One region of the Aurantimicrobium sp. MWH-Uga1 genome, then DNA from elsewhere that is predicted to be linked to it. Evidence: predicted binding sites of a transcription regulator. Region 1 holds the regulator's gene; the other holds the start of a gene.
The links. The regulator LexA, encoded in region 1, represses DNA repair genes until DNA is damaged. The targets are predictions, from matches to a motif close to TCGAACANNTGTTCGA.

Region 1 (10,737 bases):
TCACAACACCCCAGATAATCAGTTCACTCAAAGACGCCACAGAAATATCTGGATACCTGGGGTTCTCTGCTTTGAGCAGGACGTTCTCGGAGCGAATGTGCAGGCGCTTGAGGGTGAGCTCACCATCGAGCACTGCCACCACGACGTCTCCGTCGCGAGGTGTCAGGGCTCGATCCACGATGACCTCATCGCCGTCACTAATGCCCGCGTTTTTCATGCTGTCGCCGGAGACGCGAACAATAAACGTGGAGTTCACGTCTTTGATCAGGTGAGTGTTCAGATCTACGCGACCGTCAAAATAATCTTGGGCAGGGGAGGGCCACCCCGCTGAAACGGCGGTTAATGCGGCCAAAATAGCCGGAATGGATTCCCCACGCAGTGGTCTGACCACTGCAGATGGTGCAGTGTGTGCCATGGTAAGCCCCTCTGTTTATTCGAATATATCTTCGAATAGTTGAGCATATCCCACGGACACTGGGTGTTGTCTAGTCCTGAATTGCGGCATTAGAAAAACAAGAAATCCCCCGGAATTCCGGGGGATTTCTTATGTTTGGAGGGGATGACGGGAATCGAACCCGCGTAATCAGTTTGGAAGACTGAGGCTCTACCATTGAGCTACATCCCCAGAAGGGTTGGCACCAGTTTAGCGTGGGCCAGCCATCTCATCTTATACGTTAGAGTAGTACTCGGTCATTTCGCCTCGGCGAATGCCGGACTTGCTTGAAGTTACCTTCTGCGTAACGTGAGGGCAGGACCGGGGCGTAGCTCAGCTTGGCTAGAGCGCCCGCTTTGGGAGCGGGAGGTCGCAGGTTCGAATCCTGTCGCCCCGACCACATCCAGATCCACACCATCACAAGCAGGAGTACCCCTTCGTGAAGACTACGGTCGAAAAAGTAAGTAACACCCGTGCCAAGCTCACCATCACGGTGACCCCAGAAGAGCTCAAGCCAGCTATCAAGCACGCGTATGAGCACATCTCTGAGTCGCTCAACGTTCCTGGTTTCCGCAAGGGCAAGGCACCGGCAGCTTTGATCGACCAGCGTGTAGGTCGTATGGCTGTGCTCGAGCACGCTGTCAACGAAGGCCTTGAAGGTTACTACCGCAAGGCAGTCGTTGACGAGAAGGTGCGCCCCATGGGTCGCCCCGAAGCAGACATCGTTACCTGGCCAGCTGAGAAGGACTTTTCCGGTGACCTGGTTGTCACCATCGAGGTTGACGTTCGTCCCGAGATCAAACTTCCCAAGCTTGACGGTCTCTCAGTTGAGGTTGAGGCAGCAGCAGTTTCTAAGGAAGATGTTCAGAAAGAACTCGACGATCTGCGTAGCCGTTTCGGCACCCTCGTCACCGTTGACCGTCCAGCAAAGAAGGGCGACTTCGCTCAGCTCGACCTAGTTGCCACCATTGGTGGTCAGGAAGTAGACACTGCACAGTCCATCTCCTACGAAGTTGGTTCTGGCGAGCTCATCGAAGGTATCGATGAGGCTATTGAGTCTCTCACCGCTGGTGAATCCACCACTTTCGAGTCCAACCTGCTCGGTGGAGACCACGAAGGTGAAAAGGCACAGATTGCTGTCACCGTTACCGCTGTCAAGGAGCGCGAACTTCCCAAGGCAGATGACGACTTTGCTCAGATTGCTTCTGAATTCGACACCATCGCTGAGCTGACCGAGAGCCTCAAGGCTCAGGCCGAGCAGCGCAAGGTTGCCGTTCAAGCTCGCGAAGCTCGCGAGAAGCTTGTAGACAAGCTCGTTACCGAAACAAAGATTGAAGTTCCTCAGGCTCTCATCGATGACGAAGTTCACCGTCACCTCGAGGGTGAGGGTCGTCTTGAAGATGACAAGCATCGCGCTGAAGTTATTGAAGAGACTCAGAAGCTTTTCGCAACCCAGATTCTTCTGGACACCATTGCCGAAGCCGAAGATGTTCAGGTAAGTCAGGATGAACTCACGCAGTACATCATTCAGGGCGCCATGCAGTACCAGATGGATCCTTCAGAGTTTGCCAAGATTCTCACCGACAACAACCAGATTCCTTCCATGGTTGCTGAGGTTGCCCGCAACAAGGCAGTCAGCATCATCTTGGGCAAGGCCAAGGTTGTGGACTCCAAGGGTAAGGCTGTCGACATGAGTGCATTCGCTCTCGTTGAAGACAAGAAGGCCGACAAGCCAGCTAAAGCTGAGAAGACTGACACAGCTGAGAAGACTGACACAGCTGAGAAGCCTGCAAAGAAGCCTGCTGCTAAGAAGCCCGCAGCGAAGAAGAACTAGTTCTTCGAACGAATTAATCACCCCCGCAGGAAACTGCGGGGGTTTTCGTTTTCGCTAAGCGCCCAAACTCGCCGCGAGGTGCTGAACAAAGCTCACTAACAAGCTCGTTCCCAAGGCGAACATCACGAGAGCAATAATGGCGTCAAGCACACGCCAGGAGGTGGGCTTCTTGAATACAGGATCTAGCACGCGAGCACCAAAGCCCAGAGTGCTAAACCAGAGCACGCTTCCGAGCATCGCACCTGCGGCAAACCACCACCGGTTTTCTTCGTAGGTTCCGGCGACAGAGCCCAAGAGAAGAACTGTGTCGAGGTAGACGTGAGGGTTCAAATAGGTCAGTGCCAGTGCTGTTCCCACAGCAACCTTAAGGCTGACTGCTTTACCGCCGGTATCAGTGTTCAGAACCTCAGGTTTCCAGGCGCGCTTGGCCGCCATTACGCCATAGGTGCACAAGAAAACACCACCAACGAGCTCAATGAGAAGTAGTAGCCATTCCAGCTGTTGAATAATGGCGCCTAGCCCGGCAACACCAACGGCAATCAGGAGAGCATCAGAGAGTGCGCAAATGGCGACAATCGCGAACACATGTTCTTTGCGAAGACCTTGGCGCAATACATAAGCGTTTTGCGCACCAATAGCCACGATGAGGGAGAGCCCAAACCCCAGGCCAGCCAATGCGGCAGCAAGAGTGGGAGTCATGAATTTAGTGTACTTCTCAGCACACCTCACATATTCTCTAAGACTTTTCTCAGACTAAACAGATTGACTTAGACCAATCCCACCGACCCCTTGGAGTGTGCAATGAAGTGTCCAACTGACGGAGCAACACTGGTGATGTCTGATCGCTCAGGAGTAGAGATTGACTACTGCCCTGATTGCAGAGGTGTCTGGCTTGATCGTGGTGAATTGGACAAGATTCTCGAGCGCTCTGTTTCTGCTCCGGCCCCCGCAGTAGCTGCTGCACCGCCTCAATATAGTGCTCCACCTCAATACAACTCGTATCCGCAAAACGGCTATAAGAAGAAGCCCCACAGCTGGCTGACAGAAATTTTTGATTAGACCCCACTCCTCATTGGGTAGTCGGGCCTCCTTCGTCTCGGGAGGCCCGACATTTTTAATCCGTGCGCCTGGGGCGAACGGCACTCCGCCTGAGGCGAACACTGCCGTGTTGAGTGTGTCCGCTCCAGTAGTGTGAAAAACATCGCAAGCGAAATCTCTTGCGGTTGTTGAAATGGAGCTGACATGGCCGAAATGGTAATGCCGAACAACGTCTTTGAGCGTCTGTTGAAAGACCGCATCATTTGGTTGGGTTCGGACGTGCGTGACGACAACGCCAACGAGATTTGCGCGAAGATGTTGCTTCTTGCTGCTGAAGATGCAGAGAAAGACATCTACCTCTACATCAACTCTCCCGGTGGATCGATCACCGCGGGTATGGCCATCTACGACACCATGCAGTTTGTTCCTAACGACATCGTGACCGTGGGGATCGGTATGGCTGCGTCCATGGGGCAGCTGCTGCTGACCTCGGGCACCAAGGGTAAGCGCTACATCACCCCCAACGCTCGTGTTTTGCTGCACCAGCCACACGGTGGCTTCGGTGGTACTGCTTCTGACATCCAGACCCAAGCACAGCTGATCAACTCGATGAAGCAGAGCTTGGCTGAGATCACCGCTGCTCAGACGGGTAAGACTGTTGAGCAGATTAACGCTGATGGTGACCGTGACCGCTGGTTCACTGCTCAAGAAGCTCTCGAGTATGGCTTTGTTGACCATGTTCGTGCCTCAGCAAGCGATGTCACCGGTGGTGGCGGAACCAAGACTGCGTAAGCGCCAGAGACAGATTCGAGGACTACAGATGACTATCCCAAACTTTGGCGGAACTGCGTTCAACGGTCAGGAAGCTCCTTCCAGCCGCTACGTTCTTCCTACTTTTGAAGAGCGCACCGCTTACGGGTACAAGCGTCAAGACCCATACGCCAAACTTTTCGAAGACCGCATTATCTTCCTAGGCGTCCAAGTTGATGACGCTTCAGCAGATGACGTGATGGCTCAGCTTCTTGTACTAGAAAGCCAGGACCCTGACCGCGACATCGTGATGTATATCAACTCTCCGGGTGGATCTTTCACCGCGATGACGGCAATATACGACACAATGCAGTACATCCGCCCGCAGGTCCAGACAGTGTGCCTCGGCCAGGCAGCATCAGCTGCGGCTGTGCTGTTGGCAGCAGGTGCTCCGGGTAAGCGTTTAGCTCTGCCAAACGCACGTGTTCTCATTCACCAGCCTGCAACAGGTGACGCAGGTCGTGGTCAAGCATCAGATATCGAAATCCAAGCCAAGGAAATCATGCGTATGCGTGAATGGCTGGAGGAGACTCTGTCCAAGCACTCGAACCGTTCTGTTGAACAAGTCAACAAGGATATCGACCGTGACAAGATTCTCTCGGCCGCTGAAGCACTCGAGTATGGTCTGATTGACCAGGTTCTTACCTCGCGTAAGAACGCTGCTATCGGCGTCTAAGTCCTGTACATTTCACGAAAACCCTGACTTCGGTCGGGGTTTTCGCTTTTCGGCACGCCGACGCCACGCATTCACAGGTGAACAGCAACGTCTGTGGTTCGGGTTAGGCTCGAATGTCTCGTATTTCCAGATGAGAAGGAGTTGACCATGGCACGTATCGGCGAAAGCGCTGACTTGCTCAAGTGTTCCTTCTGTGGCAAAAGCCAGAAGCAGGTAGCCCAGCTCATTGCAGGCCCTGGCGTTTATATCTGCGATGAGTGCGTTGAACTGTGTAACGAGATCATTGAAGAACGTCTGGCAGAAGCCAACGAAGAGGGCGTTATTGCAGATTTCGATTTGCCCAAGCCTCGAGAAATTTTTGCTTTCCTTGAGGAATATGTCATTGGTCAAGAACCAGCCAAGAAAGCCCTCTCCGTTGCGGTTTACAACCACTACAAACGCGTACGTGCTGGCGAGGGTGTTAAGACGGCAGAAGAGAAAGCCAACGAAGTTGAGATTGCTAAGAGCAACATCCTCCTTATTGGGCCCACTGGATGTGGAAAGACCTATCTTGCGCAGACTCTTGCTCGCCGTCTGAATGTTCCGTTCGCTGTCGCTGATGCAACATCGCTGACGGAAGCAGGGTATGTCGGTGAAGACGTGGAGAACATTCTTCTCAAGCTCCTGCAGGCCGCTGACTTTGATGTCAAGCGTGCAGAGCAGGGCATCATTTACATCGATGAAATCGACAAGATCTCACGCAAAGCAGAGAACCCCTCGATTACGCGTGACGTTTCTGGTGAAGGTGTTCAGCAGGCACTGTTGAAGATTCTTGAAGGCACCGTTGCTTCCGTCCCGCCACAGGGCGGTCGTAAGCACCCTAACCAGGAATTTATTCAACTCGACACCACCAATGTGCTCTTCATTGTTGCCGGTGCATTCGCAGGGCTCGAAGACATCATTCAGTCCCGTGCAGGAAAGACCGGTATCGGCTTTGGTGCTCCACTGCAGAGCAAGGATGAAGCACGCGACTTCTTTGCTGAGGTACTCCCGGAAGACCTGCACAAGTTTGGTTTGATCCCTGAGTTCATTGGCCGTCTGCCGGTTATTGCGACAGTGTCGCCACTAGATCGCAGTGCACTGATTGACATTCTCACCGAACCCAAGAACGCACTGGTCAAGCAATACCAGCGCATGTTTGCTCTCGATGATGTTGAGTTGGAATTTGAACCTGCAGCGCTGGATGCCATCGCTGACTTGGCTGTCCTGCGCCAGACAGGTGCCCGTGGCTTGCGTGCCATTCTGGAGAACGTCCTTGGGCCCATCATGTTTGAGGTTCCTTCAACCGACCAGATTCATAAAGTCATCATCACGGCAGAGTGCGTCACGGAAAACGCAACTCCTACCGTTGTCCCTCGCTTGAGCTCAGCAGTGATTGAGCCAGAGGAACGCACAGCCTGATAACATTCTTCTACCTGATTTATTCAGGTGTAAGCGGCTGCCGAGCCCGGCCCACGCTTCGCGGATAACTATATGTTGTCTTTTTCGCGATGAGTGTCCCGAGGAAAATATGAGCAACGCATCACCGTCTAGTTCTCGTGAACTGAGTATTGGCGTGCCTTTTTCTTTTGAGGTGTACCCACCACGCAACCCCGAACTCCGAGATGCACTGCACGCAACCATTCTGGAACTTGCCGCATCAGGTCCAGATTTCATCTCCGTTACCTATGGTGCAGGAGGCTCTTCTCGAGATGCCACCTTGGAGTGCGTGAAATATATTCTGGATAACACCGATGTTGAGCCGATGGCGCACCTCACCTGTGTTGCCGAGTCCTATCAGGGCGCCAATGAGCTCGTACGGACATTTCTCGACGCAGGTGTACGATCATTCCTCGCCCTGCGTGGCGACCCGCCACAAGGCACACAGGAAGGCGAGGACTTCCTGGGAGACCTCGGTAGTGCAGCGGAACTCACACAGCTCATTCACCGTGTTCAAGCTGAACGTGAACCATTCGTGTTTGTGGAAGAACCCAGGTGGCACGCCGGCGCAACACGTCTGAGCCAAAAACGTGAGTTTGTCCGTATCGGTGTTGCCGCATTCCCTAATGGGCACCCTCAGTCACGTTCTAAGACCCAAGACATTGATGTTTTGCTGGCCAAAGAAGCTGCGGGAGCAAACCTGGCCATCAGTCAGTTGTTCTTCCATGCAGATGACTATCTATCCTTCGCTCAGAAGGCGAAGGAGGCAGGCCTGAGAATGCCCATTATTCCCGGCATCATGCCGGTGATTAGCCCTGGACGTTTGCGTCGCATGATTGAGATCTCTGGGGAAGATATGCCCAGTGATTTGGAGATTGCTCTTGAAATTGAGCCCACAGTTGAAGGTCAGCGGGAGATTGGTGTTGAGCACGCAGCGAACTTAGCTCGTGAGCTGATGGCCGGGGGAGCGCCCGGTATTCACTTGTATGCCTTCAACCAAAGCGGACCGGTATTGGATGTTCTGCGTAGGCTCGAAGCCTAAAGATTGAGATACATCAATGGCCCGCACGCTGTATTCAGCATGCGGGCCATTAGTTTGTGGGTGTTTAGACCGAACGAAGAACCGTGACGACCTTGCCCATGATGGTGGCGTGGTCTCCCAGGATGGGTTCGTAGTTGCTGTTGCGAGGAAGCAACCAGGTGTGGCCATCACGTTGACGGAAGACTTTGACAGTTGCCTCATCATCAAGAAGAGCAGCAACAATGTCACCGTTTTCTGCTGTCTGTTGACGACGGACGACGACAAAGTCACCATCGCAGATTGCTGCGTCAATCATCGACTCGCCTTTGACCTTGAGCATGAAGAGTTCTCCGTCACCAACAAGCTGGCGAGGCAGTGCCATCGTATCTTCGGTGTTCTGCTCGGCAGTGATGGGTCCACCTGCGGCAATTTGGCCCACTAATGGAACCTGAACCGCTTCGCCAAGGGGAATGATGTTGTCTGCCACAGGGGCGACCTGGCGAGGAGCTGATCCTTGGCCGAGAACCTCGAGGGCGCGAGGAAGTTTGGGGTCACGGCGAATATAGCCACCGAGTTCTAGCTGTTGAAGTTGGTAGGTCACGCTCGCCAATGAGGACAGACCAACTGCATCCCCGATTTCTTGCATAGAAGGGGGGTAGCTGTTTTGGTCAATATACGCGGTGATGACGTCGAGGATAAGTTGCTGCTTTGCGCTCAGTCCTTTGCGACGTTTGCTTGTGCCAGCTGCTGTCTCAGTCATGGCTTATTCCGATCTGTCTGGGAGTGTTCCAATCCACAAACCGGAATGTCCGTGGTTGGTGATGAACTATCTCCATTACCGAAAGAGTATTCGAAATATGTAGAGAAAACAAACACATATTCGAAAATTCCGCAAGTAATGTCCAAAAAACCTTCAATATCTACTTGACATTGAAGAAATACGAATATATCTTCGAAATATATCTTCGAATCGGGTTCTCCCGGCCGAGGGCCCGATTCGAGAAAAACAGGAAAAGGAGAATCTCATGAGCGCAGTACTCGCATTCACCGCACCAATTCACCGCCCCGTCGAACCTGACTACATTGATGAGCCATGCAGCGAAGCCGGCATTGTCCGTGGCTCTGGTCACACTAACAATGTGACGTACGTAAACTTTCTTCCCGCAGCTACCCCCACCACTCGTCTTCGTATCACCAAGCGTGGTCGTCGAATTCTCACTGCCTTTGTCGCGCTTCCTCTCGTGATTGGTGCCCTTGTCGCGGCACTCAACAGTGGTGGTGCTGTGGCCACTGCTGAAGGTGCATCACAAGACTTCACATACGTGACCTTGTCTTCGGGCGAGACCCTGTGGCACTTAGCTGCTGAAATCGCACCCAACGCTGACCCCCGTGACGTTGTGGCAGAGATTGTCTCGCTGAACAACCTAGAAGGTCCTGTACAGGCAGGACAGAAGATTGCTCTACCCGCAGGTTACTAAGTCACTTATTTCTGTATTCTTCTTTCCGAACGCCGGCTCCCAGACGGGAGTCGGCGTTTTTCCTTTCTTTCACGGCTTAAACTGAAGAGGTGACTTCTCTTGACGACCTCCCCATTCGCGACGATCTTCGGGGCCTCAAGCCTTATGGCGCTCCTCAAGAGCACGTGCGCGTGGAGCTTAACGTCAACGAAAACACTCACCCTGTACCACCGCAGGTTGTTGAAGACATCATGGGGCGAATTCACACAGCCCTGGGGCGCATCAACCGATACCCGGATCGTGAATTCACCGAACTGCGCAGGGCGCTTGCAACTTATTTAGGTCACGGGCTGACTGCAGAGAACATCTGGGCGGCAAACGGATCCAATGAGGTCATACAGCAGCTACTCCAGGCTTTTGGTGGTCCTGACCGTTCGTTGTTGGCATTTCCGCCCACTTACTCCATGCACTCCATCATTGCCTCCGGGACAGGTACGCAGTGGATTCCCGCCCAGCGTGATGCTGACTTTGAGATTTCCCCCGCAACGGCGGTTGCAGCCATCAAGGAATACAAGCCTGACATCGTGTTCTTCTGTACCCCCAACAACCCCACGGGCACTCCTGTTTCCTTGGAGACCATCGCCGCTGCCTACGATGCGACGGACGGCATTGTTTTCGTTGACGAGGCTTATGCCGAGTTTGCGCCTGAAGGTGAGCCCACTGCACTGACATTGTTGGCTGGTCGTCCACGCCTGGTCATCTCCCGCACCATGAGTAAAGCTTTTGCCTTTGCTGGTGCCCGCTTGGGGTATCTAGCTGCTGATCCTGCTGTAACTGATGCTCTTCGCTTGGTGCGTTTGCCCTACCACCTCTCTGCACTGACGCAGGCAGCTGCGGAAGGAGCACTGGCGCACACTCCAGCAATGCTGGCGATGGTCGATGACATTCGTTCTCAACGAGACCGCCTCGTCACTGAGCTTGCTGCCCTCGGATACACGCCTTATCCCTCGAGTGCGAACTTCGTTCTCTTTGGCGGGGTTCGTGACCCCCAAGATGTTTTTGAGAAACTCCTTGCTCAAGGAATCATCATCCGTGACATCGGTATGCCCCACCACTTACGAGTGACGGCAGGTACAGAAGCAGAAACAACCGAATTCTTGAACGCACTGGCAGCCATTGATGGCTCGATTAATGGCGCTCTTTAAGCTCCACTAAACTGGAGCTATGACACAGGCACCGCGCATTGCGAGCATTTCTCGCACCACGAGCGAGTCGAGCATTGAACTCACCATCAATCTTGACGGCACGGGTGTGAGCAACATCGAGACGACTGTCCCTTTCTTCGATCACATGCTCACAGCGTTTGCTAAGCACTCTCTTTCTGACCTCACCGTCAAGGCTTCTGGTGATATCCACATTGATGTTCACCACACTGTTGAAGACATTGGTATTTCTCTCGGTCTCGCTATTCGCGAAGCACTGGGAGACAAAGCCGGTATTTCTCGATTTGGTGACGCACTTGTTCCACTTGATGAAGCCCTGGTTCAGGCTGTTGTCGACATTTCTGGACGCCCATTCTTGGTGCACTCTGGTGAGCCAGCAGGTTTTGAATTCCACCTTATTGGCGGCCACTTCACCGGTTCCATGGTTCGCCACGTATTTGAAGCCATCACCTTCAATGCGGGTCTTACTACCCACATCACAGTATTGAACGGTCGTGACCCTCACCACATTGCTGAGGCAGAGTTCAAGGCGTTTGCTCGTGCATTCCGTCAGGCCAAAGCACTTGACCCGCTCGTACAGGGAATCCCCAGCACGAAGGGTGCTCTGTGACCCAAAAATCCGTCGTTGTTTTCGACTACGGCACGGGAAACATTCACTCCGCAATCAAAGCGGTAGAGCTCGCAGGGGCGAAGGTTGAACTCACGCGGGATAAATCCACATGTGCTGAGGCAGATGGACTTCTCGTTCCCGGTGTTGGAGCTTTTGCGGCCGTAATGGAAGCGCTTA
Region 2 (10,737 bases), 420 kb from region 1:
ACTTGTGTCTGTACCAACGCCTAAACCAGCTTCATCCAAACTTCCCTGGATCATTGTCAGCGCGCTTGCCGCCGTCATTGTGATTGCATTGGTTGTTTTTGTTGCAGTGTCTAACTCGACCCCCAAACCAGAGCCCACAAACACTGGCATTCCCACCGTGACCCCAACTCCTCACCCCACCGCAACTCCAACTAAAACTCCCACCCCGACGGTGACCCCAACTCCGACGCCAACCCCCACACCCACAAAAACATCAAGCCCAACTCCTAGTCCCACCGTGACTCCGGTATCAACTTGGGCAGAAAAAACCTATGGAACTTTCTCTCCCGTTAGTCGCCTCAACCAAACCGGAACAAAAGTAGTCGACTTCGGAAACAACATCACTGCTGGTCTGGTCAAGATTGATACCACCAACCTCAGCAACGACTCCTTTACTGTTGAAGTTCTTGCAACCGACAACACGACAGTTATCGACACTCTCGTGGTCAGCGAAGATTCCTACACCGGCACCACAGCTTTTGGTTTGGTTGCGACTGCAGGACAAACCCCAGGCGCTTTGAAAATTACAACCAATCAGAATGTCACTTGGTCTGTTCTGATCTCCCCGATTTCAAGTGCTACACAGGGCCCGCTCGCCATGTCAACTGACACGCAGAATGACACGGTTTACCTCTACGGTGGCGGTGCTGCAACACTGCACGCACAAACCTTCACGCCTAGCCAAGGCATTGTTGTCACCCAATACTTTGGTCCTTCCACATCTGCTCTCACGTTGGTGAACTCCCCCACCATGGTTGACCAGCGTGGGCCGATTTCTGCTGGACCTTCAGTTGTCACTATCCAGGCCAACGGGTCCTGGAATGTGACTGTCGGCTAGTTTTCTCACCAGTAGCCTGTTGATATGACCGAAAAGAAGACCGAACACTACTTTTCGGCACAACCAGCTGGTGATTTTGCTGCGACAGAAATCAAAGTTCGTCTCGCGCACGGTGATTACACCGTTGAGACGGCTGGTGGCATATTTAGCCCAGATCATATTGATGCTGGGACGGAACAGCTGCTGTACAGCGTTCCAAAGCCACCTCATGCCGGTAATTTTCTCGACATTGGGTGTGGATGGGGCCCGCTTGCCCTGACGTTGGCTCTTGAAGCGCCTGCGGCACATATCTACGCCGTTGATGTCAATCAGCGTGCACTTGAGCTGACAAGACGCAATGCAGAACGTTTGAACCTCGATAACATCACCACCTCAACGCCGGATGAGATAGATCCCCAGCTCAGTTTTGATCTGATGTGGTCAAATCCCCCAATTCGGGTTGGCAAAGCTGAATTACATGCCATTATGTGCACCTGGCTTCCTCGCCTGAACATCGGTGGTCAGGCTTATCTGGTCGTAGCAAAACACCTTGGAGCCGACTCATTTGAGAAGTGGCTCAGCAGCGAATTTGCTTCAACCCACAGCGCTACACGCGAGGACACTCGAAAAGGATTTCGCATCATTAACGTGACGCGCGTCTCCTAAGGAATTTGGGGCAACTGGAGGTCAACTGTTGCCCCCAAGATTGCACACCGCGCTGAGATTCCTACGCCGGAGGCAACCAAGGCACTCACGTCAGGTTGGTTCCCATCCACAATGGATTGAACCTGTGACTTCAAACCGGTGAGTGATTCTTTGAGTTGCTGATCTGTTGCTCCAGAAAGCACCTGATCGAGTTGACTGGGAACGCTCACAATCGCTGCTGGCAAACCGAGAATATCTCCACTGCTAAATGCTGCGTTGAGAGTTTCCCACGTTGTACTCACAGACTCACAGGCTGCTGTGTTCGCGGCTTTATCGTTTGCATCAAAACTTGGAATTTGATTACAGCCCGTCAACGCAAGTGAAGCAACAATGACGGTTGTTCCTAAATGGACGGATTTATGCAAGTTCAACAACTCCCGTGTAAACAAGTTCGGCAGGTCCAGACAAAGCGACGTGTTCGCCTTCCTCAGTAGGGAACATACGTACCGCAAGCGTTCCTCCGGGAACATCAACCTTCCAGTTATGGGGGGCTCCTTCACCAGCCCAGTGGCGGGTTGCCAGGGCTGCAGCCACAACTCCAGTTCCACACGAGAGGGTCTCCCCGGAGCCACGTTCGTGAACTCGCATACGGATATGGCCGACACCATCTTTGACCAGCGGGTCACGAGGAACAACCAGTTCCACATTTGCACCTTCAGGAAGTGCTGGTTCTAAACGTGGAGCATGCGAAAGATCTGCCGTATCGAGCTCAGTATCATCAGCAAAAGCCGCAATGACGTGAGGGTTGCCCACGCTAATTCCCAGACCAGGCCTTGCGACGGGAACACCGTCAACTTTGACGACTGGTTCACCGCCAGCAAAACTCCAGCGCCCCATGTCAACTTGAAAGCTGGCACCTTGGGCGGTGAGATCACGGACCCCTGCGCGCGTGCCAATGGCCAGAGTTTCGCCGGGATTAATCGCGGTCAGGCCGGTTTCAAGAAGATATTTGGCAAAAACACGTATCCCGTTTCCACACATTTCACTCAGAGAACCATCTGAGTTGTAGTAATCCATAAACCACTCAGCTGCTGCATCTTCTTCCAGCGCTGCTGAACCAGCAGGATCTGAAACAATCTGTCCAGGCTCATGTTTGCGATTGAGTTTGCTACTTTTCACGGCACGAATCACGCCGTCTGCACCAATTCCAAAGTGTCGGTCACACAGTGCAGCTATCTGACTTGGAGTCAGCGGTAGTTCACCCTCAGGGTCGGTGTAGAGCACAAAGTCATTACCTGTGCCGTGACCTTTGGTGAAATGGAGCGAAATAGCCATGTGTTCAGTTTAAGTGTGAATCCTGTGAAGAACTTCACGAACGTTGTGAGGATTACCAGCAGGCAGCCACACGATGTCTGCATATCGCTTGAACCAACTCACTTGTCTGCGAGCATATCTGCGTGTAATGCTCTGTGTTTCTGTGATTGCTTCTTCCTGGGTCATTTCACCAGCTAGCTGAGCTAAAGCTTGGGCATACCCTATGGCGCGACGAGCAGTTATCCCTTGTTCGATCCCTTGGGGAATCAAACTTTCAACCTCATCGAGTAACCCTTCTTCCCACATTTTCTCGACACGAGCATCAAGTCGTTGAACGAGGACATCGCGGTCCTCTGCTAACCCGAAAATTACTGTGGGCTTCCAATATCGAGTTTCCTCAGGCAATGTGCCCAACGATGCAGTACTACCTGTGACCTCAAGGACTTCCAAAGCCCTGATCACTCGACGTGAATTCTGAGGATCAATGCGCTCAGCTGCTTCGGGAGCCATCTCTTTCAGGCGAGCAAAGAGTGGCTTGATGCCCTCTCGCTCAAATTCACGCTCAAGCTCTTGACGAACCTGGTCATCATGTCCGGGGAACTCGAAATCAAACAGGACACTGCTGACATACAGACCCGATCCCCCAACGAGAATGGGAATGCTTCCACGAGAGTGGATCTCTTCAATAATGTGACGAGCTTGTTGTTGATAATCGGCAACTGCCGCTTCTGTCGTGACACTCAACACGTCAAACATATGATGAGGAATCCCCTCACGCTGTGTTTCAGGAAGCTTGGCAGTCCCAATATTCATCCCAACATAAAGCTGCATTGCGTCTGCATTTACAACTTCAGCAATGTGACCCTGCTCGGCGAGAGCGTGCGCCACATCTAATGAAAGTTCGGTTTTTCCGGTTCCGGTTGCGCCCACAATCGCGATGATTTGGGTGTTGGCTGTCACCCTAACGCTGCCCGTCTTCGACGTCGTAAATAGGTGTGGTTGAGACGCGAAAAGTGGGCATACCTAAACCGACAACAGGAATAGAAGTTGAACCCAGGTTCCTCGCACCACCGGTTGAGGGAACTCCACAACTTTCCGCTTGTTCACGATCCCATGCGTCACCAGCAATTGTGCGACGAACCTTGACGGGTGCTCCGGAAGGATCATCTGCGAGAAGGTGGAAGGGAGCTGCTTCAGTAATTGTGACCGTGACAACATCACCAGGGCGCGGGATTTCACTTCCTGGGGTCACCTCAAAGTGCACTAAACGTGAATCTTCTGCACGACCACTCATCCGCTCTGTAGCAGCGTCCTTGCGACCTTCCCCGTTTGCTACAAGGACGTGCACTTCGCGACCAATTTGCTTCTTGTTTTCTTGCCATGCAATGTCATTTTGAAGTTCAACTAGTCGCTCATAGCGCTCTTGAACAACAGCTTTAGGAACTTGGTTGTCCATATCTGCAGCCGGTGTTCCGGGACGCTTGGAGTATTGGAAAGTGAATGCGGTTGCGAAACGTGCTTCACGAACCACGCGAAGTGTTTCTTCAAAATCTTCATCGGTTTCTCCAGGGAAACCGACAATGATGTCCGTGCTGATGGCCGCATGAGGCATCGCTTCACGAACACGTTGCAAGATACCCAAAAACTTGTCACTTCGATAGCTGCGGCGCATGGCTTTCAAAATGGCATCTGAGCCAGATTGCAAAGGCATGTGGAGCTGAGGCATGACGTTGTGTGTTTCTGCCATTGCAGCAATCACATCATCAGTAAAGGCAGCAGGGTGAGGGCTTGTGAAACGCACTCGTTCTAAGCCGTCAATCTCTCCACATGCCCGAAGCAGCTTGGCAAAAGCTCCCTTGTCACCAAACTCAACACCATACGTGTTGACGTTTTGGCCCAGCAAGGTTACTTCAATGGCGCCTTGGTCAACTAAGGCCTTGACCTCGTTGAGTACTTCACCTGGACGCCGGTCGCGTTCTTTGCCGCGCAAGCTTGGCACGATGCAGAAAGTGCATGTGTTGTTGCATCCAACAGAAATGGATACCCACCCCGAATACGTAGAGTCACGCTTAGTAGGAAGTGTTGATGGGAAGGTTTCGAGAGATTCCAGAATTTCCAGTTCAGCCTTGTTGTTGTGGCGTGAGCGCTCCAATAAGCCAGGCAGTGAGCCCATATTGTGGGTACCAAAGACAACATCAACCCAGGGCGCTTTTTTGAGAACGAGAGCTTGATCTTTTTGAGCAAGACACCCGCCTACTGCGATCTGTAACCCCTTGTGCTTCTCCTTGACACGAGCTAAGTGTCCGAGGTTTCCATAGAGCTTGTTATCCGCGTTTTCCCGCACAGCACAGGTGTTGATGACAACGACATCAGGTTGTGGCGAGCTGGCGCTTCGTTTGAGGTCAGGATTAGCTTCCGCTTCGGCAGCTAGATCAAACTTGATGTACCCAGCGGCTTCCATAGCCCCAGCAAGGCGTTCACTATCGTGAACGTTCATCTGGCAGCCAAATGTTCGTACCTCATAGGTACGCCGACGACCAGATTCATCAACTGCCGCCTCTGAGGCGGGGATGAATGTGGGAGCTTCACTCGGACTGGACATAGGAGTCCAGTTTACTTTGCCGAGTTTGGTCCCATGTAATGGGACCACAGAGCTGCAAGTCCCCAGAGAACTCCAACATATCCAGCTGCGTAGCTGGCAAACATCCAGGGTGTAGCGACCTCTGAAGGAAGTACGGCTGCAACGACACCAAGCACAACACACAGCACGCCGCAGATAATCACAGCAACAACGTTTCGCTTTGTGGCTTTTATACGTGCAGCTTGTTGTTTGGGCGTAAGAGGTTTAGCAGGAGTTTCAGCTTGTTCTTCTGGAGTGGGATCAAACATAGTTTCTACTTCCTGCGGCGATAGCCCCATGTGATGTACACGATGATGACAAGTAATGCGGCAACGACCCATAGGGGCTGTTGAGAATGTCATTGAGCACTCTTGAAAGCTTAGGACCTAGAACTCAAAGCTTCTTTACACGCCGCACGAACGATGTCTCCGGAATATCCCCGCCTACTGAGAAAACCAACCAATCGGCGTTCTGCCGTAACGTCGTCAAGTCGTGAAAATTGGCGAACTCTCTGTACGGCAAGTTCAGTTGCTTTGTGTAATTCATCATCATCATTGATAGATTCCACGGCAGCGCTGATCAGTGCAGTTGAGATTCCTCGTTGACGTAACTCTCTGATAATTACGCTTTTACTTTTACCTTTGCGCTCGCTCAGTCGTGAAACAAGCTCATACGCTAATCGTTCATCGTTGAGATAGTTCAAACGCTCGCATTTTGCTACCAATTCGGCCGCATCCGCTTCAGGGGCATCCTTACTGGCGAGCCACTGTTGAACCTCAAACACAGACAGATCCTGGGAGTTGAGTTTTCTGAGCAAACTCTGCTCCAGCGCATCAAGATCCAAACCTGCTGCAGAAACTTCTTCTATTTCTTCAGCGTCTGTAAACAAAACTGTGCTCAAACGAGAGACCCCTTCAGGAATATCGTGTGAGTTAGCCGTTGCCTCACCTGCAGTCACAGATGAGGCAACGGGCTGATTCTGTTCTGGGTCAACCCAGGGTAAGAATGTGACGTTTGTCACGAAACTCAGGCTCCCTTGCGGACCTCTTCAACTGCCTCGAAGTCTGGTTCGACCTCTGTCGCAGTTGCGGCTGCTTCAACAGCAGCAGCTTCCGCTGCCGCAGCACCAACTCCGAGCTTTGCAAGAATCTTCTGTTCGATCTCTAGAGCCACGGCAGGGTTTTCAATAAGGAAGTTACGTGAATTTTCTTTACCCTGACCAAGCTGGTCTGCTTCGTAGGTGTACCACGCTCCAGACTTCTTCACGATTCCCTGATCGACACCAAAGTCCAAAAGGCTTCCTTCACGAGAGATACCAGTCCCGTAAAGAATGTCGAATTCAGCCTGCTTGAAGGGCGGGGCCATCTTGTTCTTAACGACCTTGACGCGAGTGCGGTTACCGACGGCATCGGTACCATCCTTGAGGGTTTCAATGCGGCGAATGTCCAGACGCACAGAAGCATAGAACTTCAATGCCTTACCACCAGCAGTAGTTTCTGGGCTTCCGAAGAACACACCAATCTTCTCGCGTAGCTGGTTGATGAAAATCATGGTGGTGTTGGTGGAGTTCAATCCACCGGTGAGCTTACGCAACGCCTGAGACATCAAACGTGCCTGCAGACCAACGTGAGAGTCTCCCATTTCACCTTCAATTTCAGCGCGAGGAACCAAAGCCGCGACAGAGTCAATGACAATGAGATCAATAGATCCTGAGCGGACGAGCATGTCTGCAATCTCAAGTGCTTGTTCACCAGTATCAGGCTGAGAAACAAGAAGAGCATCGATATCAACACCAAGCTTCTTGGCATATTCAGGGTCGAGTGCATGTTCAGCGTCGATAAATGCGGCGATGCCACCCTGCTTCTGCACATTAGCAATAGCGTGGAGTGTCAGTGTGGTTTTACCCGATGACTCTGGACCGTAAATCTCGACGATACGGCCACGAGGAAGTCCCCCGATACCGAGAGCAACATCAAGTGCGATTGATCCTGTCGGAATCACCTCGACGGGAGCGCGTTCGTCGCTTCCCAGGCGCATGACGGAACCTTTACCGAACTGGCGGTCGATTTGGGCTAGTGCTGTTTCTAGTGCTTTTTCGCGGTCAGCGGCGGATGCCATGGCCGTCTCCTTTACATATCGAGGGTGATTCGCCTATCGGCTGTCGTGCTACTCCTCCGCTACCGACCGGCCGGTGAAGGCGGGGCGGGCGCTGCGGGGCGCTTACGACAAGGCGGATGCTCCTATTCGGACGTATCTCACCGTAGAAGTAGCCACGGACATTGACTGCCTGCAGCGCTTCTTCGGGGATAACACGTGCAAATAAGTGCATGTGTAGGAGACTAGCCGTTTTCGAATACATATTCGAACAAATATCGGCGTGTTGGAAATTACTTCTTTGGCTCAGGTAAGCCGACTCCATACCACCGTGACTCGGGAACGTCAGCCGCTTTGACAAGTGCGAGCCATACAGAACGGGCAGGAATACCTTTACGCAAAGCCTCCGCAGAGGTAAGTGAACCCAGTTCAGACAAAACCAAGTCATTGACGAGGACACGTCCGTATGCCTCACCGAACTCGTCTGAGACGGCGCGCCAAAATTCGCTGAGGCGCAAAATACTTCTAGCGAGTAGCTACGAAATCGTTGACGAACTCGTCCGGAACAGTGTCAGGGATTGCGCGCATAGGCTCAATACCTTCAATGACTGCTAAACGATCGCCCACTTCACGCATAATTTGTGAAATTGGAGTGTCGAGAGCATCTGCCACAGCAGCAAGAATCTCAGAACTCGCTTCCTTTTGCCCGCGTTCGACCTCACTCAGATACCCAAGTGCAACGCTAGCCTTGCTCGCAACCTGTCGCAGTGTGCGACCTTTCTGCAAGCGGTAGTCGCGCAGAACATCGCCGATTTCCTGTCGAACAAGAATCATGGTGCCTCCCTACGCTGGTGAACCTGTCGGTTCCTCTTCATCTACATCACTATGTTAGTCACTCAAACCTGAAAACAAGATGTGAGTCTTCTTGTATCAACTTAAGTTACTCGAGATTTATTCCCGAGAATGACACCTAATTGATGTGCCTTGCAAGAAGTGCGAGTGCAGCTTGAACGGTGAGTGCGCGGATTTCATTTCTTGTGCCCTCAAAATGGTGTTCTTCAACTGTTTCGCTCCCCTGCCCCACGCAGGCAATGAAGACAGTCCCCACCTCGGCACCGCCTTGCGAATCTGGTCCAGCAACCCCGGTAGTTGCGAGCCCGATGTCTGCCGAAAGTTTGTTTGCAATACCGACAGCCATCAGTTTGGCGACTTTCGAGTCAACGGGACCACGTTGCTCAAGAAGAGCACTGTCAATGCCTAACAACTCATGTTTAAGATCAGTCGCGTAGGCAACAATTCCACCGCGAAAGACAGCAGATGCGCCGGGAACTTCGGTGAGACGAGCTGCAAGCAGGCCACCGGTCAAGGATTCGGCAACAGCAACAGTCATTCCTCGTTGGGTGAGGCGCTGGATCAGCTCAGAGGTCATGACTAGTCCTTTTTTGTGGCAAGTTTCTTTGTTTGCCTTCGGGCATCAAGAAGATAGTCGATACCCGTCCAAACGGTGATGATGGTGGCTACAGACATCAAGATTGTGTTCAACACATCAGCTGCAGTGCCCATAAATATCTGAAGGGGAAGCAACGCGCAGGTAATGGCAACAAACTGAGTAATTGTCTTGAATTTACCGCCACGAGAAGCAGGGATGACATGATCACTGAGCACAGCAAATCGATAGACCGTAATGCCAATTTCGCGAAGCAGAATCAAGCCGGTGACCCACCAAGGAAGTTCACCGAGTATCGACAGTGTAATGAGGGCGCCGCCGGTCAGTACTTTGTCAGCAATAGGGTCAAGAAGCTTCCCGAAATCGCTGACTACGTTGTATTTACGAGCTAGGTAGCCATCAATTCCATCTGTTGCCATGCCTAAAACAAAAAGTCCGGCACCCCACCAACGCAAAGGCGAGTTCAGGTCATCACCTGCTGTCAGGAGCATCCCAATAAAGACTGGCGCAAAAAAGATGCGAACAATGGTGATGATGTTTGGTACGTGCTTCATAGCTTCAGGCTAGTCCCGGCCTGTGAGTTGCCATGCGTCTTCATTGCCGTCATCCCCATCAACTTCCTCATGACCCGACGTCATGGATGCAACGGGATCATGCCCGTAAGGGTCTTCAGAAGCCATCACAGTGATGTTTCCCGTGGGAGCAACTACAGTGGGAACATCTTCTCCGCGGAGAGTGGCGAGAACACCAGCAAGTTGTTCCTGAGAAACTAGAACATCTCGAGCTTTGGACCCTTCAGAAGGACCAACGATTCCCCGACTTTCCATCAGATCCATCAAGCGTCCAGCTTTGGCGAAACCAACACGTAGTTTGCGTTGCAGCATCGATGTCGAACCAAACTGCGTGGAGACGACAAGTTCAACAGCTTGAAGCAGTACGTCTAAGTCATCACCGATGTCTGCATCGATTTCTTTGCGCTCTGCTGCTGCGGCAACATCCTGACGATATTCAGGTCGTGCTTGTCTAGTGACATGGGTGACAACTTTATGGATTTCCTCTTCCGAGACCCATGCACCCTGAACCCGAATGGGCTTATTGGCGCCCATGGGTAGGAAGAGAGCGTCACCTTGCCCGATGAGCTTGTCAGCGCCCGGTTGGTCGAGAATAACGCGCGAATCTGTAACGCTCGTTACCGCAAATGCTAGACGCGAGGGAACATTGGCCTTAATCAAACCGGTAACCACATCTACCGAGGGTCGCTGGGTTGCCAACACCAAGTGAATTCCGGAAGCACGTGCAAGTTGAGTAATTCGCACCACGGAATCTTCGACATCTCGAGGAGCAACCATCATCAGGTCCGCGAGCTCATCAACAACGACGAGGAGATAAGGATAAGGACGCAGTTCTCTCTCACTGCCAGGGGGCAGCACGATGTCATTATTGATAACAGCCCGGTTGAAATCATCGATGTGACGGAACCCAAAACTTGCCAGGTCGTCATAACGCATATCCATCTCTTTTACGACCCACTGAAGAGCTTCTGCAGCTTTTTTGGGGTTTGTAATGATGGGGGTAATCAGGTGTGGAACACCGGCATAGGGCGCTAACTCGACGCGTTTGGGATCTACAAGAACCATGCGTACTTCTGCGGGAGTTGAGCGCATCAGGATGCTGGTAATCATGGAGTTAACGAAGCTTGACTTACCAGAACCGGTTGAACCTGCGACAAGAAGGTGGGGCATTTTGGCCAGGTTCGCTACG

Region 2: a site for LexA is predicted at 7,785-7,800, ahead of recA (recombinase RecA). Genes of this name have one in related genera too.

Annotation. Positions count from the first base shown of each region.
Region 1 covers NZ_CP030929.1:593,796-604,532, forward strand. The annotation lists gene AURUGA1_RS03065 (LexA family transcriptional regulator) at 1-415, opposite strand, end outside; tRNA gene AURUGA1_RS03070 (tRNA-Gly) at 552-625, opposite strand; tRNA gene AURUGA1_RS03075 (tRNA-Pro) at 756-833, shown strand; gene tig (trigger factor) at 873-2,267, shown strand; gene AURUGA1_RS03085 (LysE/ArgO family amino acid transporter) at 2,322-2,966, opposite strand; gene AURUGA1_RS03090 (zf-TFIIB domain-containing protein) at 3,069-3,326, shown strand; gene AURUGA1_RS03095 (ATP-dependent Clp protease proteolytic subunit) at 3,510-4,097, shown strand; gene AURUGA1_RS03100 (ATP-dependent Clp protease proteolytic subunit) at 4,126-4,791, shown strand; gene clpX (ATP-dependent Clp protease ATP-binding subunit ClpX) at 4,939-6,231, shown strand; gene AURUGA1_RS03110 (methylenetetrahydrofolate reductase) at 6,341-7,291, shown strand; gene lexA (transcriptional repressor LexA) at 7,356-8,030, opposite strand; gene AURUGA1_RS03120 (hypothetical protein) at 8,296-8,748, shown strand; gene AURUGA1_RS03125 (histidinol-phosphate transaminase) at 8,838-9,932, shown strand; gene hisB (imidazoleglycerol-phosphate dehydratase HisB) at 9,952-10,560, shown strand; gene hisH (imidazole glycerol phosphate synthase subunit HisH) at 10,557-10,737, shown strand, end outside.
Region 2 covers NZ_CP030929.1:1,015,726-1,026,462, forward strand. The annotation lists gene AURUGA1_RS05040 (hypothetical protein) at 5-877, shown strand; gene AURUGA1_RS05045 (class I SAM-dependent methyltransferase) at 902-1,522, shown strand; gene AURUGA1_RS05050 (hypothetical protein) at 1,519-1,926, opposite strand; gene dapF (diaminopimelate epimerase) at 1,919-2,836, opposite strand; gene miaA (tRNA (adenosine(37)-N6)-dimethylallyltransferase MiaA) at 2,846-3,775, opposite strand; gene miaB (tRNA (N6-isopentenyl adenosine(37)-C2)-methylthiotransferase MiaB) at 3,777-5,417, opposite strand; gene AURUGA1_RS05070 (hypothetical protein) at 5,429-5,704, opposite strand; gene AURUGA1_RS05075 (regulatory protein RecX) at 5,815-6,456, opposite strand; gene recA (recombinase RecA) at 6,462-7,553, opposite strand; gene AURUGA1_RS05085 (DUF3046 domain-containing protein) at 7,823-8,047, opposite strand; gene AURUGA1_RS05090 (helix-turn-helix domain-containing protein) at 8,055-8,363, opposite strand; gene AURUGA1_RS05095 (CinA family protein) at 8,500-8,958, opposite strand; gene pgsA (CDP-diacylglycerol--glycerol-3-phosphate 3-phosphatidyltransferase) at 8,961-9,530, opposite strand; gene AURUGA1_RS05105 (DNA translocase FtsK) at 9,540-10,737, opposite strand, start outside.